One region of the Burkholderia sp. YIM B11467 genome, then DNA from elsewhere that is predicted to be linked to it. Evidence: predicted binding sites of a transcription regulator. Region 1 holds the regulator's gene; the other holds the start of a gene.
The links. The regulator sigma-54, encoded in region 1, starts transcription at its own class of promoters, with help from an activator protein. The targets are predictions, from matches to a motif close to TGGCANGNAANCTGCTTT.

Region 1 (7,984 bases):
CGCTCGACGGCCGCGGCGATCGCATCGTTCGCCTACGCCGCGCGCGCGACGATCCTCGACGGCAACGTGAAGCGCGTACTCGCGCGGGTGTTCGGCGTCGAGGGTTTTCCGGGCGAGAAGCGCGTCGAGAACGACATGTGGGCGCTCGCCGAATCGCTGCTGCCCGACGCCGCGAACGCGGCCGACGTGAGCGCGTATACGCAGGGCTTGATGGATCTCGGCGCGACGCTGTGCGTGCGCGGCAAGCCCGATTGCGCGCGTTGTCCGTTCGCGGGCGACTGCGTCGCGCAATCGACGGGCCGCCAGCGCGAACTGCCGGCCGCGCGGCCGAAAAAGGCCGTGCCGACGCGCAAGACCTGGATGCTCGTGCTGCGCGACGGCGACGCCGTGCTGCTGGAGCGGCGGCCGCCGGCCGGCATCTGGGGCGGCCTGTGGAGCCTGCCGCAAGCCGACGGCGACGCCGCGCTCGCGGAACTCGCGCGTGGCTTCGGCGGCGGCGGTCCGGTGCCGCTCGCGCCGCTCACGCACACGTTCACGCATTTCCGGCTCGAGATCGAGCCGCGGCTGAGCGACATGACGGATGGCGGTGGTGTGCTGCCGCACGGGCGGGACGCGGACACCACATGGGTGCCGCTGAGCCGGCTCGACGCGTACGGTGTGCCGGCGCCGGTGCGCAAGCTGCTCGATGCGCTGAGCGGGCCGCTGCTGTAACGAAAGGAGAAGGGCGTGGCTCGCGCGCTCAAGAGAGCGCCGGGCCGCTCCAGGTGGGAAGTTTTCCCGGGGAATGACGCTGTCGGCGCAGGGCCTGGCCGAGGGTACTCAAAGCCAGCCGTGCCGGTCGAGCACGTGGTGCACGGCGTCGATGCGGGCGCCGACGTCCGGAAACTCCATCAGCTTTTGCCGCGCGCGCAGGTCGAGCGGCAGCAGTTCGGCCAGTCGGTTCGACACCCAGCTTGGATCGTCGAGGCGGAACGGTTCACCGAACGGCATCTTGCCCGGTTCGGACTTCTTCAGCGCGTCGATGATGCGCTCGAGCACTTCGGCGCACGAGCCGAACTGCGCGAGCGTCTGCTCGCCTTCGAGCGGGATGTCGTCGGGCAGCGGCTCCGCGATGCCGACCAGCAGCCCGTTGCCTTCGACGCGATACGACAGCAGCTCGAAACGCTGCGTGCCGACCGCCTGCAGATACAGCATCCCGAATTCACCGGTGTCGCATTCGGTGATGCGCGCCATGCAGCCGATGGTTTCGGGCACCGACACGGCACCGTCCTGCGCGACTTCGGGCCCGCTCTTCAGCAGGCACACGCCGAACGGCGCATCGTCGCGCAGGCAAGCGCGAGACATGTCGAGATAGCGCGCCTCGAACACCTTGAGCGGGAGCAAGCCTCCCGGAAACAGCACCGTATGCAGCGGAAACAACGGCAGGTCGATCAGGGTGGTCGATAGAGAGGACATGGCGCGCTAACGAAGGAGCGGGCGTCGCTACGGTCGGTGGACCTCGGAGACGAGCCGCGACGACGCGTCGACATCCACTGGCGCGTCACGATGCCGCACGATCACGTTCGCCTCGTGCGCGACGCGCGCGGCGAGCGTTTCCGCGATGAACACCGAGCGATGCTGGCCGCCCGTACAGCCGATGGCGACGGTCAGGTAGCTGCGGTTGTCATCGCGGAAGTGCGGCAGCCATTTCATCAGGAACGCATGGATGTCGTCGATCATCTGGTGGACGATCGGCAGTGCGTCGAGAAAGGCGATGACCGGTTGGTCGAGCCCGGTGAGCGGGCGCAACTCGTGGTCGTAGTACGGATTCGGCAGCGCGCGTACGTCGAACATCAGGTCGGCGTCGAGCGGCACGCCGCGCTTGAAGCCGAACGACTCGAACATCAGCATCAGGTCGTTGTCCTTCTGCTCGATGAAGCGCTTGACCCACGTGCGCAGCACGTTCGCGCGGAGCGTGCTCGTATCGATCTGGTGGCCGAACTCGGCGAGCGGCGCGACGAGGTCGCGCTCGCGCTCGATCGCTTCCTCCAGCGACGACAGCAGGCCAACGTTCGCGTCGTGCGACGGCGAGCCGGACAGCGGATGGCGGCGGCGCGTTTCGGAGAAGCGCTGGATCAGCGCCTGGGTACTCGCGTTGAGGAACAGTACGCGCACGTCGTGCTCGCGCGACAGATCGCGGATCAGGCCGGGCATTTCGTCGAGCGATGCGCTCGAGCGCGCGTCGATCGCGACCGCGAGCCGACGCTTGCCGTCCTCGGCGAGGTAGCGGGCGAGTTCGGGGAGCACGTGCGGCGGCAGGTTGTCGACGCAGTAATAGCCTGCGTCTTCGAGCGCGTTCAGCGCGACGGACTTGCCTGAGCCGGAGATGCCGGTGATAAGGACGATGCGCATGGGAAGCAGAGAATCCTGACGTTTCATCATAGCACCGGCTCGACGCGTCGGCGTTGCGCGGCCGGCGCGTGCGGGTTACACCAGCTTGCCGGGGAACTGACTGTCGGGATCTTGCATCGCGAGTCGTTGCCGATCCATGAAATCGCGCAACGTGTCGATTCCGCGCAACTGCAGGATCGTGTTCCGGACGGCTGCCTCGACGAGCACCGCGAGGTTGCGGCCGGCCGCCACCTGGATCGTGACCTTGCTGATCGGCAGGCCGAGCACGTCGACGGTCTGGCTTTCGAGCGGCAGGCGCTGGAATTCGCCGTCGGGGCGGCGCACGAGCTGGACGATCAGCTTCAGCTTCATTTTCCGCCGCACGGCGGTCTCGCCGAAGATCGTCTTGATGTCGAGCAGGCCGAGGCCGCGCACCTCGAGCAGGTTCTGCAGCAGCGGCGGGCAACGCCCTTCGACGAAATCGGGGCCAAGACGGACGAAATCGACCGCGTCGTCGGCGACGAGGCCGTGGCCGCGGCTGATCAGCTCGAGACCGAGTTCGCTCTTGCCGAGGCCCGAATCGCCGGTCAGCAGCACGCCCATCCCGAGGATGTCGATGAACACGCCGTGCAGCGTCGCACGCGGCGCGAGGATGCGCGACATGTAGAGCCGCAGGCTGTCGATCACTGCGGCGGCCGACATCGGCGTCGTGAACAGCGGAGTCGACGAGCGCGTGCAGCGGAGCACGAGTTCGGGCGGCGCGGCGGCGCCGCCGGCGACGACGAGGAACGGTGGTTCGAGGGCGATCAGCTCGGCCATGTGGCGCGAGCGGTCTTCGTCGGTCTGCCGCTGGTAGTAGTCGATTTCGGCTTCGCCGAGCACCTGGATCCGGTTCGGGTGGATCAGGTTCAGGTGGCCGACGAGGTCGGCGCTCGAGGTCGCATTGCCGACCGTGTCGGCCGAAAAGCCGCGTTCCCAGCCTTCATGCCCCGTCAGCCAGCTCAGTTTCAGCGTGGCCGCGTTGTCGTCGAAGATGCTCTGGGCGTTGATGCTGGACGTATCCATGACTTTCGTCACTCCAATGGGCCGGCGCATGCGCGCGGCGACGGACGTCGCCATGCCGGGCCGGCACCGGGCGGCCCTGGTCGGCGGCGCGTGCCGCCTCGTACGGGAAAATATTCCGCCCGGATCAACTCAAGGTTGCCACTGAGTGAGCAGGCGATGCAACTCGGCGATGTCGGTTTCGTTGTGCAGACGCTCGCGCGCGTCGCGATCGGACAGCAGTTGCGCGATTTCCGACAGGATTTCGAGGTGCTGCTGGGTGGCTTGCTCGGGGACGAGCAGAAAAATCAGGAGGCCAACCGGCTGGCCGTCGGGCGCTTCGAACGGGATCGCGTCGGCGAGCCGAACGAACGCGGCGAGCGGGTGCTTGAGACCCTTGATGCGCCCGTGCGGAATCGCGACGCCTTCGCCGAGCCCGGTCGAACCGAGGCGCTCGCGCGCGAACAGGTTGTCCGTGACGGTGCTGCGGGCGACCCCGTTCTGATTCTCGAACATCAGCCCGGCTTGTTCGAAGACGCGTTTCTTGCTGGTGACTGAGAGGTCGATGACGACGTTCTCTATGGGCAGGATTTTGGCTAGGCGATTCATGTTGGCAGGCGATTGGGCGGCCTGGGGTCTCCTTGCGGCGGCAGACTGATTTTCCATGTTCAGGCGATATCAAGGCATTTGGCATCGGCAACCTGCAACGCAGCTACCGCACTCAACGCCCCCCGGCGATAACCGGAACATTATAGAGCACAGCCGCGTGCGTGGCGCAGCATGGACAGACCGGTCGCACCACGGGCGCGGAGTCGCAAAAAAAACGCCCGGCGAACCGGGCGGCGTGCGTGTTGCGGTGTCGGTTACTGCGGCGGCAGTTCGATCTGGTCGATCGACGGCTGAAGCTTGATCGGGTCGTGCGCGTGCGTTTGCAGGCGCTCCATGTGCTTGACGACCTGGCGATCCAGCTTGTCGATCAGCAGATCGATCGCTGCGTACAGGTTACCGTTCGCGCTTTCGACGAAGATGTCCTTGCCCTTCAGGTGCAGGTTGATTTCCGCGCGCTGCTGCTTGTCCTTTTCCTTGTGATTGTCGACCGAGAGGATCACAGTGCCATCGATCACCTGATCGCTATGCCGTAGCACCCGGTCCAGCTTGGTGATGACGTACTCGCGAATTGCAGGCGTGACTTCGAGATGATGTCCACTGATCTTCAGGTTCATAGTGCTTCTCCAAGCGAGTGACCACCCGGCCGCATCGAGGCGGCGCTCCGGTCGACTTGCCCTTGCCGCACGAAGCGGCGTATCGCGGACAGGTCGCCCGGCTTGTTCCCCGTGTGCGCGGTGGCCGGAACACGCCTGCCGCCGGGCAGGCAGCAGGCCTAAAGAGACTTGCGCAGATTCACTGCCGGGATCTTGAGGGCTTCGCGATATTTCGCAACCGTGCGGCGTGCGACCACGAAACCCTGTTCTGCCAGCAGCTCGGCAATGCGGCTGTCCGAAAGTGGCGATTTTGGGTCTTCAGCTCCTATCAGTTGCTTGATGAGGGCTCGGATGGCGGTCGACGAGGCGGCGCCACCGGTGTCGGTCGAAACGTGAGATCCGAAGAAGTACTTAAATTCAAGCGTCCCGAACGGGGTCAGCATGTACTTCCCGGTTGTCACACGGCTGACAGTCGACTCGTGTAGGCCCAGCGTATCAGCTATTTCCCGCAAAACCAAGGGGCGCATGGCAATTTCACCGTGCGCAAAGAAATTCTTCTGACGCTCGACAATAGCCTGCGCGACACGCAGGATCGTGTCGAAACGCTGCTGGATATTTTTGATCAGCCAGCGTGCTTCCTGGAGCTGCTGCTTCAGCGAACCGGCCGACGGATCGCCGCGGCTGTTGCGCAGGATGTTCGCGTAGAGGTTGTTGATCCGCAGGCGCGGCACGACTTCCGGATTGAGTTCCGCGAGCCATCCCTGGCCGACCTTCTTCACCATGATGTCGGGTACGACGTAGTCGGCCTCGGCCTTGCCGTACGCGGCGCCGGGGAACGGCTCCAGCGAGCGGATCAGCGCATGCGCGTCGCGCAGCGCGTCGTCGCTCGCCTTCAGGTGCTTGCGCAACCGTGTGAAGTCGCGTGCGGCGAGCAGTTCCAGATGCTGCGACACGATCTCGAGCGCGAGCGTGCGCGTCGGGGACGGATCGAGGCGCAGCAACTGCAGCTTCAGGCATTCGGAAGCCGAGCGGGCGCCGACCCCGGCCGGGTCGAAACTGTGCAGCAGCGCGAGCGCGGCGTTCAGTTCGTCGCAGTCGATCTCCAGCTCGGACGGCAGGTCGGCGTGCACTTCGTCGAGCGTCGCGGTCAGGTAGCCGTCGTCGTCGAGCGATTCGATCAGGAACATCACGAGCGCGCGATCGCGCGGGCTGGCCTGCGTGACGCGCAACTGCGCGGACAGGTGGTCGCGCAGCGACGTCGCGGCTTCCTGCACCTGCAGCGGCGGGAGGTCGTCGTCGTCGGATGCGCCGCTCGAGCGGCCGTATTCGTCGAGATTCCATTGTGGGCCGTCGTTGCCGTCGCCGGCCCCGTAACCGTCGTATTCGTCCGCGCCGGCCGGTTCGTCGCGCTCCGCGCGATCGCTCGACTGGCTGCTGCTGTTCGCCGCGCTGGGCTCGGTGTTCTGTGCGGGGGGCGTCTGCGCGATCAGCGATCCGTCCGATGCAACGCGCAACGGGCTCGCGATCCATTCGTCGTCGCTTTCGAGGAGCGGGTTCTGCGCGACGGCCATCGCGACTTCCTGTTGCAATTCGAGCGTCGACAACTGCAGGAGCCGGATCGACTGCTGTAGCTGGGGCGTCAGCGCCAGATGTTGCGACAGGCGGAGTTGAAGGCTGGCTTTCATGGCAAGGAGGGAGTCATACCGGCAGTGTGCCACGACCCAGGCGCGTTGAGCCATCCGCGATTACGCGCGGCGCGCCGCCCGGCCGCGGGCATGGCCGCGAAGCGGGGCACGGCCCCGCGCGGCGATGCCGGGCGGGGTGCAGCCAGCCACGAGGAGGGAGTTACATGCGGAAGTGTTCGCCGAGGTACACGCGGCGTACGCTTTCGTTTTCGATGATATCGCTCGGCGCGCCGGCGGCGAGCACCGAGCCGTCGCTGATGATGTACGCGTGGTCGCAGATGCCGAGCGTTTCGCGGACGTTGTGATCGGTAATCAGCACGCCGATGTTGCGCTGCTTCAGGAACTTGACGATCTTCTGGATCTCGAGCACCGCGATCGGGTCGACGCCGGCGAACGGTTCGTCGAGCAGGATGAAGCTCGGATTGGTCGCGAGCGCGCGCGCGATTTCGACACGGCGTCGTTCGCCGCCCGACAGCGACAGCGCGGGGTTCTCGCGCAGGTGGCCGATCTGCAGTTCGTCGAGCAGCGCTTCGGTGCGTGCCGCGATCGCGTCCTTCGACAGCCGCTTGCCGTCCTCGCCGTACTGCAGCTCGAGCACCGCGCGGATGTTTTCCTCGACGGTCAGCTTGCGGAACACGGACGCTTCCTGCGGCAGGTACGACAGGCCGAGCGACGCGCGCTTGTGGATCGGCAGCAGGCTGATCGAGCTGCCGTTAAGCGAGATCTCGCCCGCGTCGAGCGGCACGAGGCCGACGATCATGTAGAACGACGTGGTCTTGCCGGCACCGTTCGGGCCGAGCAGGCCGACGACCTCGCCGCTCTTCACGTCGAGCGACACGTCCTTGACGACCGTGCGCGAGCCGTAGCGCTTCTTCAGGTTGCGGACGACGAGCGAGCTCGTGGTGCCGGCCGGCTGGCGGTTCGGTAGCGCGTTCATTGGCCCGGCGCTCCCTGGATGGTGGTCGACGGCGACAGCTTCGCCGGCGCGCCGTTCAGCGGAGCGGGGCCGCCGTTCTTCGGCGACAGCATCGCGCGCACGCGGCCGTTCGGGTTGCCCGGCGCGGCGACGTCCTTGCCGCCCTTGGCGGTGTAGAAATCGCGCTGGCCGTCGTACGTGACCACGCTGCCGTGCACGGTGTCGGCGATGGTCGACGTGCCCTGCAGGCGGCGCACGGTCGCGGCGGTCGTCAGCGTGGTCAGGTCCTGCTTGCCGTCGTAGTCGATGCGCTCGGCGTCGCCGTCGATATATTCGTCGAGGCCTTCGCGCTTCTGGCGGAACGTCGCGTGCTTCTTGCTGCTGCCGAACGACGTGGCGTACTGATAGCCTTCCGGGTCCTGGCGCACTTCGACGCGATCACCCTTGATGATGATCGTGCCCTTCGTGATCACGACGTTGCCGGTCGCGACCGTGACCTGCTTCAGGTCGTCGTAGGTCAGGTTGTCGGCCTCGACGTTGATCGGCTTGCTCTGGTCGGCCTTCTCGGCATGGGCGAGCGGCGCCAGCCCGATCAGCGGGAGCGCCACGAGCGTCGCGGCAAGCGCGGCGCGGACGGCGCGCGCAGCGCCGCCGGAATTCTGTCGAGGGAACGGTTCGTTCATGCAGTCACGTGAGGGATGCGTCACTTGGGTTGACCTTTCGAGCCGCCGGACGTGTCCGCCGCGGCAATCGTGCCGCGCACGTTGCCG
Region 2 (7,984 bases), on a different contig from region 1:
GGCCGGCATCAACTTCATCATGGGGATTCCAGGCGCGGACGACGTGATGCTGAACTACCAGAGCACGTCGTTCCACGACCAGCTCTACGTGCGCGAGGTGCTCGGCCTGCGCCGCGCGCCGGAGTTCGAGGAGTGGCTGGAGACGATGGAGATCGCCGACGCGCACGGCGCACTGCGCGCCGCGACGTCGCGCGTGCCGCTGCTGGCGGGCGCGAACGACTGGATGGGGATTTCGGCATGAGCGACGCCGTCGAAAAGAACCCGTGGGCGCAGCTGAAGTCGTTCACGAACGCACGGATCGCGCTCGGCCGCGCGGGCAACAGCCTGCCGACCGCGCCGCTGCTCGCGTTCAACCTGTCGCACGCGCAGGCGCGCGACGCCGTGCACCAGCCGCTCGACGCGGATGCGTTGCGGGCCGAGCTCGACGCGGCCGGCTTCGCGACACTTGGCGTGCAGAGTGCCGCGCCCGATCGCCAGCATTACCTGCGCCGGCCCGATCTCGGCCGCAAGCTGTCCGATGAAGGGCGCGCGCTGCTGGCCGCTCACGGCGCGGCGCTCGACGATGCGCCGGACGTCGTGTTCGTGGTCGGCGACGGGCTGTCGGCGTTCGCGGCCGCGAAGCAGGCGCTGCCGCTGCTGCAGGCCGTGCGATCGAGGCTGGACACGGACGGCTGGCGGATCGGCCCGGTGGTGGTGGCGACGCAGGCGCGCGTCGCGCTCGGCGACGAGATCGGCGAACTGCTGCGTGCGAAGGTCGTCGCGATGCTGATCGGCGAACGGCCGGGGCTCAGCTCGCCCGATAGCCTCGGCGTGTACCTCACCTGGGCGCCGAAAGTCGGCTGCCACGACGCGCTGCGCAACTGCATCTCGAACGTGCGGCCCGAAGGGCTGCCGCACGCGGCCGCCGCGCACAAGCTGCATTACCTGATGACGCATGCGCGCCGGCTCCAGCTGACGGGCGTCGGGCTGAAGGACGACAGCGATGCGCTGCTGCCGCCGTCCGACACGGAGCGGATCGGGGCGGTGTGACCGCGCGCGGCTACTTGAACAGCCGCTCGCACAGAAAATCGACGAACACACGCAGCTTCGGCGACAACTGCCGGCTCGACGGCCACACGATCGAGAATTGCCCCGGTGCGATCCGGTAGTCGTCGAGCACGGTGACGAGCGTGCCGTGTTCGAGCGCGTCGCGCGCGAGGAAGTCGGGCATGTAGCCGATGCCGAGCCCCGCGAGCACGGTGCCGCGCAGCGCTTCCATGTTGTTGCAGGTCATCGCGGTGCGCAGCTTCAGCGGCGTGCCGTCGGCGGCCGCGAGTGCCCAGTCCTGCAGCTTGCCGGTGGTCGGGAAGCAGTAGCGCACGCAATCGTGCGCTTCGAGATCGTGCGGCGTGCGCGGCGTGCCGGCCTGCGCGAGATATGCGGGCGTGGCGCACAGCACGAACGCGAACGGGCCGAGCCGCCGCGACATCAGGCGCGAATCCGACAAAGGGCCGCTGCGGATCACCGCGTCGAAGCCGCCTTCGACGACGTCGACCATCCGGTCGTTGAAATCCAGATCGAGTTCGACGTCCGGGTAGCGCTGCCGGAATTCGGGCAGCACGGGCAGCAGGAAGCGGTAGCCGATCACCGGCAGGCTCACGCGCAGCTTGCCGCGCGGGCGCTGTGCCGATGCCGTCACGGTCGCTTCCGCATCGCGGAAATCCTCGAGGATCCGCTGGCAGCGTTCGTAGAAATGCCGCCCTTCGTCGGTCAGCGTGACGCGCCGCGTCGTGCGGTTGAACAGGCGCACGCCGAGCGACAGTTCGAGTTTCGCGATCGTCTTGCCGACCGCCGACGCCGAGATGCCGAGCGCGCGGCCGGCCGCGACGAAGCTGAGCGCGTCGGCGGTGCGGACGAAGGCGACGATGCCGGTCAGGTTTTCCATCGAAGTGCGTGCGCCGATGCGGGTGGCTGGGTGAATTGCGGAATTTTAGTCCGTTATATGCGGAACTTCGCGTGGTTTTTCGCGGATTGAATCGGATTTATCTTCTGTCGCTCCAACGGCGCATCCGCGCCGGCTTTTCGAGGAGCGATGATGGATCACCCGTTTTCAGCCGCTTCAGCCGTGTCGGCGCGCCGGCGCACGTGGGTGCTGGCCGCCGTCTGCATGGCCGCCGTCGCGTTGCCGCTGTCGTTTTCGGGCGGCGCGGTCGCGACGCCGGCGATCGGCCGCGACCTGCACGGCGGCCCGGTCGCGATGAACTGGATCACCAACGCGTTCATGCTCGCGTTCGGCAGCTTCCTGATGGCGGCGGGCGCGCTGGCCGACCAGTTCGGCCGCAAGCGCGTGTTCGCGATCGGCGTCGGCGGTTTCACGCTGATGTCGGCCGCGCTCGCGTTCGCGCCGTCGATGCTCGCGGTCGACCTGCTGCGCGCCGCGCAAGGGCTCGCGGCGGCCGCGGCGCTCGCGGGCGGCACGGCGGCGCTCGCGCAGGAATTCGACGGCGCGGCGCGCACGCGTGCGTTCAGCCTGCTCGGCACGACCTTCGGCATCGGGCTCGCGTTCGGGCCGGTGCTGGCCGGCGTCCTGATCGGGCATTACGGCTGGCGCGCGATCTTTGTGACGGGCGCGTTGGCCGGCGTGCTGTCGCTGGTGTTCGGGCTGCCGCGCATGCACGAGTCGCGCGATCCGCACGCGACCGGGCTCGACTGGCCCGGCACGGCCGCGTTCACCGCCGCGCTGACGCTGTTCACGTTCGGCGTGATCGAGGCGCCCGCGCGCGGCTGGTCGAGCCCGCTCGTGATCGCGCTGCTGGCCGGCGCGGCACTCGGCGCGTGTGCGTTCGTGATGATCGAGACGCGCGTCGCGCGGCCGATGCTCGACCTGTCGCTGTTCCGCATCGCGCGCTTCGTCGGCGTGCAGGTGCTGCCGGTGTCGACCTGCTGCTGCTACATCGTGCTGCTCGTCGTGCTGCCGCTGCGCTTCATCGGCATCGACGGCTTCAGCGAAATCGACGCCGGCTGGCTGATGCTCGCGATCTCCGCGCCGATGCTGGTCGTGCCGCTCGTCGCGGCGACACTCACGCGCTGGCTGTCGGCCGGCGTGATCTCGGGGCTCGGGCTGTTGGTCGCGGCGGCCGGGCTCGTGTGGCTCGGCATCGCGCTGCGCGGCGGCGCGGGGCCTGCGGCGATCGCGCCGATGCTCGCGATCGGCGTCGGGGCCGGCATGCCGTGGGGGCTGATGGACGGGCTGTCGGTGAGCGTCGTGCCGAAGGAGCGCGCGGGGATGGCGACAGGCATCTTCAGCACGACGCGCGTGGCCGGCGAGGGGATCGCGCTCGCGATCGTCGGTGCGGTGCTGGCCGCGCTCGCGCAGACGGGGCTACGGCAGGCCGCCGGCGCCGCCGGCACGCCCGGCGCGACGCTGCGCGCGGCCGCGCGGCTCGCGACCGGCGATCTTGCCGGCGCGGCGGCCGTGTTGCCGGGCGTCGGCCATGCGGCGCTGCTCGCGAGTTATACGCATGCGTTCGACCGGCTGCTGACCGGGCTGGCCGTCGTCACGGTGTTGTGCGCGGTGGTGGTGTTCGTGTTTCTCGGTGAACGGCCGGCTGCCGCCGAAACGGGCGACGACGCGGACGGGCATGCGCATGCCGACGTGCCGGCACGCAGCCGGATCGAACCGGCCTGCGTGGAGACGCACGGGGGCTGATCGCTGCGTTCTCGAGCCGTCGCGCCATTGTGTTTCATCGTGACCGGCATCCGCACGCCGACGCTGCGCTCATCACATCACGCCAACACGAGCGGCGGTAGTGCCGCATCGGCCCGCGCTTGCGCCCGCTCGACCGCGACCACCACATAGCGCTTCGCGTCGGGCCACAGATGCGCGCGGCTTCCCGCATCCTCGTCGATCGTCGCGCGCCCCTGCACGAGCCAGGTCGTCTGGCGCACGAAATCGACGAACAGCAGCGCGATGGCCGGATTCACCAGCAGGTTGCCGATCGTGTTGAACAGGTTGTTGCCCGCGAAGTCGGGCAGCACGAGCGTGCGGCGGTCGGGCAGGTCGACCAGCGGCGCGAACGAACCGTCGGCGCGCGGCTGGCGGCCGCGGTACGAGCAATCGCTGTCGCCCGCCGCGTCGGCGGTCGCGACGATCAGGAACGCCTGCTCGCGGATGAACGCGACGGCGTCGTCGGTCAGGGGGCCGGGGTCGCTCATGGTGTCGGTCGGCGCGAACGCCGTTGCGTGTGGACAGGATGCGCAATTCGCACGCAAGCGACATGCCACGCGGCGCTGCCCGCCTGCCCGCGCCGCCCGGCACACCCACTGTGGAAGTTTCGAACACCGGCCACGCCGCTGCGCAATCGCGGTGTTCAGAATCGGCACACTCGCCGTGCCGCGTGCGCGGCCACGGCACGGCGCGCACCCGGGCCGGCCGCGGTCGCGCTGCTTCCGTTTCGCTCCCGTCCTGATTGGCACGCATGTTGCGTAAACGAGTGCAGCGCGGTCCAACCGACGCTGTACTCACACAAGCACGATGAACAGGAGACATGTATGAACCCGTTTGACCTGAAGCAACTGGGCCTCGACGTCGAATACCCGTACCGTCAGCAGTACGACAACTACATCGGCGGCAAGTGGGTGGCGCCGGTGAAGGGCGAGTATTTCGAGAACGTGTCGCCGATCAACGGCCAGCCGTTCTGCCGCGTGCCGCGCTCGGGTGCCGACGATATCGAGCTGGCGCTCGACGCCGCGCATGCCGCGCGCCGCAAGTGGGGCAAGACGTCCGTGGCCGAGCGCGCGAACCTGCTGCTCGCCGCCGCCGAGCGGATGGAAAAGAACCTGAAGCTGCTGGCCGTGGCCGAGACGATCGACAACGGCAAGCCGCTGCGCGAGACGATGGCGGCCGACCTGCCGCTCGCGATCGACCACTTCCGCTATTTCGCGGGCTGCATCCGCGCGCAGGAAGGCGGCATTTCCGAAATCGACGACAACACCGTCGCGTATCACTTCCACGAGCCGCTCGGCGTCGTCGGCCAGATCATCCCGTGGAACTTCCCGTTGCTGATGGCCGCGTGGAAGCTCGCGCCGGCGCTCGCGGCCGGCTGCTGCGTCGTGATGAAGCCGGCCGAGCAGACGCCCGCGTCGGTGCTGGTGCTGATGGAACTGATCGGCGACCTGTTCCCGGCCGGCACGATCAACATCGTGAACGGCTTCGGCAAGGAAGCGGGCGAAGCGCTCGCGACCAGCAAGCGGATCGCGAAGATCGCGTTCACGGGTTCGACGCCGGTCGGCCAGCGCATCCTGCGCGCGGCGGCCGACAGCCTGATCCCGTCGACGGTCGAACTGGGCGGCAAGAGCCCGAACATCTTCTTCGCCGACGTGCTCGACCAGGACGACGCGTTCCTCGACAAGGCGCTCGAAGGGCTCGCGATGTTCGCGCTGAACCAGGGCGAAGTGTGCACGTGCCCGTCGCGCATCCTGATCCAGGAGTCGATCTACGAACGCTTCATCGAGAAGGCCGTCGCGCGCGTCGAGCGCATCAAGTCCGGCCACCCGCTCGACCTGCAGACGATGATCGGCGCGCAGGCGTCGCAGCAGCAGCTCGACAAGATCCTGTCGTACATCGACATCGGCCGCGGCGAAGGCGCGCAATGCCTGACGGGCGGCGAGCGCACGGCGCCGGCCGCCGAACTCGGCACGGGCTACTACGTGAAACCGACGATGCTGCTCGGCAACAACAAGATGCGCGTGTTCCAGGAAGAGATCTTCGGGCCGGTCGCGTCGGTGATGACGTTCAAGGACGAGCAGGACGCGATCGAACTTGCGAACGACACGTTCTACGGGCTCGGCGCGGGCGTGTGGACGCGCAACGGCACGCGTGCGTACCGGATGGGCCGCGAGGTCGAGGCCGGCCGCGTGTGGACCAACTGCTACCACCTGTACCCCGCGCATGCGGCGTTCGGCGGCTACAAGCAGTCGGGGATCGGCCGCGAGACGCACAAGATGGCGCTGTCGAACTATCAGCAGACGAAGTGCCTGCTGGTCAGCTATCAGGCCGAGGCGCTCGGGTTCTTCTGATCGCCGACACGGTGGCGAAGTGCCGCTCATCCGGCACTTCGCCCTGTTCGATTTCGACATCCGGCAGCCGGCGTCGGCCGCGCAGCGTCGCGGCCCGCGCTGGAAACGATACCGGCCGTCGCGTGTTCGCGGCGGCGTGGCGTGCGGACGCGCGTGACGGAAACCAGCATGACAGAACTGCCCCGATCCTTTGCACGCCACCCCGTGTTCCACGCGGGCGAACTCGACGCGCAGCAGCGTTTCGGCGTCGCCGACGAAGCCGAGCGGATGAGCGACGTGGTGACGACGCGCGTGAGCATCGGCGTGCGGCAATTCGTCGAATCGCAGCCGTTCATGTTCATCGGCACCGCGTGCGGCGCTCGCACGAGCGTGACCTGCGACATCGTGCAGAGCTTGCGCGACGCGCACGGCGAGCTGTTGCCCGTGGTCCGCGTGATCGACACGAAGACGCTGCGGTTCGCGTTGCCCGCGCAGGGCGGCGCAGGCCGGATCGACGCGGCAGCGTGCGACGGCAGCGGTGTCGGGTTGCTGTTCGTCGATTTCATGCGCGGCATCCGCTACCGGATCAACGGCCGCGCCACGCTGCGTGCCGATCTGCCGGAAGCCGACGCGGCGCCCTGGCCGGCCGGCAGCGCGATCGTCGAGCTGGCGGTCGCGCAGGCGTACGGCAACTGCGGCACGCGGGTCGTGCGGCTACGGCCGGCAGCCGGTAGTCGATAGCCTCGGTAACAAGCGGCGACGCGCATGCGCGGTCGTCGCGCGGATCGCACCGGCGGCGTGCGCCGCGCGCCGCGTCCGGGTGCGCCCGTATGGCGCGCACCGGCCGGGCAGCGTGGAATGACGGGCTGGTTGCCGGGCCGCACGGTTCGGCACGGGACTTGCGTGACAAGCGCGGTTCCGGGCAGGTGAGGGAGGACACGATGGATCAACACGTGGCGTATATCGAAGAACCGACCGCCGAAGACACGCGGCGCAACGCGCAGGGCGACGATGCGCTGGCCGGGCAGGCCGTCGTCAGCGTTGCGCACGATGCGGACGAGCAGGCACGCAACCTGATCGGCTGGCGGCAGACCTACGACCAGCTCGCGGCCGGCCGCTTCGTCGGCACGCTGACCGAGCTGCCGCTCGACACGATGAAGCTGTTTCGCGAATCGACGAGCCACCTGCTGCGCCAGGCATGCGAGGTGCGCGGCGATGCGTACTGGTTCGGCATCCCGCTCGTGTGCGATGGCACGGCGCGCGTCGATGCGTGTCGCATCGGGCCCGGCGCGCTCGCGTTCCGGCCCGGCAACGTCGAATTCGAACTGGTGACGCCCGCGCAGTTTTCGATCTACGGCGTCGTCGTGCGTGGCGACGTGCTGCGTCGTTATGCGGAGGAGGTCGAACACCGCGCGCTCGACGAGCAGCTGTTCACGCAGCGCGTGATGCAGGTCGGCGATGCGCGGCTCGCGCGCCTGTGCGCGCTGCTCGGCCGCCGGCTCGACGGCGCGGTGGCCGTGGCCGGCCCGCTGCCCGATGCGCAGCGGGACGAGCTGCAGGCCGAGGTGCTTGCCGCGCTGTTCGATGCGTGCGCGCAACCGGGCGACGATGGCGCGGGCCGCACGCCGTCGACGCGCCGCTGGATCGTCGAGCAGGCGCGCGACTACGTGCTCGCGCACCGCACGCGCCCGGTCGGCGTGCCCGAGCTGTGCGAGCAGTTGCACGTGAGCCGGCGCACGCTGCAGTACTGCTTCCAGGACGTGCTCGGGATGGCGCCCGCGACCTATCTGCGCACGCTGCGGCTGAACGGCGCGCGGCGCGACCTGTGCGGCCGCGCGGCCGGCTCGGTGCAGGATGTCGCGGAGGCGTGGGGCTTCTGGCATCTGAGCCAGTTCGCGACCGATTACCGGCGGCTGTTCGGCAAGCGGCCGTCGGAGACGCTGCGCGA

Region 2: exaC (acetaldehyde dehydrogenase ExaC) is a predicted target of sigma-54. The motif match lies at 4,450-4,467, and genes of this name have one in related genera.

Annotation. Positions count from the first base shown of each region.
Region 1 covers NZ_JBQVSQ010000007.1:18,374-26,357, reverse strand. The annotation lists gene mutY (A/G-specific adenine glycosylase) at 1-711, shown strand, start outside; gene ACTRWB_RS23380 (LON peptidase substrate-binding domain-containing protein) at 820-1,455, opposite strand; gene rapZ (RNase adapter RapZ) at 1,483-2,391, opposite strand; gene hprK (HPr(Ser) kinase/phosphatase) at 2,467-3,435, opposite strand; gene ACTRWB_RS23365 (PTS sugar transporter subunit IIA) at 3,565-4,077, opposite strand; gene hpf (ribosome hibernation-promoting factor, HPF/YfiA family) at 4,275-4,634, opposite strand; gene ACTRWB_RS23355 (RNA polymerase factor sigma-54) at 4,793-6,298, opposite strand; gene lptB (LPS export ABC transporter ATP-binding protein) at 6,459-7,235, opposite strand; gene lptA (lipopolysaccharide transport periplasmic protein LptA) at 7,232-7,897, opposite strand; gene lptC (LPS export ABC transporter periplasmic protein LptC) at 7,918-7,984, opposite strand, start outside.
Region 2 covers NZ_JBQVSQ010000010.1:121,820-129,803, reverse strand. The annotation lists gene ACTRWB_RS29385 (ethanolamine ammonia-lyase subunit EutB) at 1-241, shown strand, start outside; gene eutC (ethanolamine ammonia-lyase subunit EutC) at 238-1,029, shown strand; gene ACTRWB_RS29375 (LysR family transcriptional regulator) at 1,040-1,924, opposite strand; gene ACTRWB_RS29370 (MFS transporter) at 2,075-3,688, shown strand; gene ACTRWB_RS29365 (pyridoxamine 5'-phosphate oxidase family protein) at 3,766-4,194, opposite strand; gene exaC (acetaldehyde dehydrogenase ExaC) at 4,531-6,057, shown strand; gene ACTRWB_RS29355 (hypothetical protein) at 6,226-6,777, shown strand; gene ACTRWB_RS29350 (helix-turn-helix domain-containing protein) at 6,978-7,984, shown strand, end outside.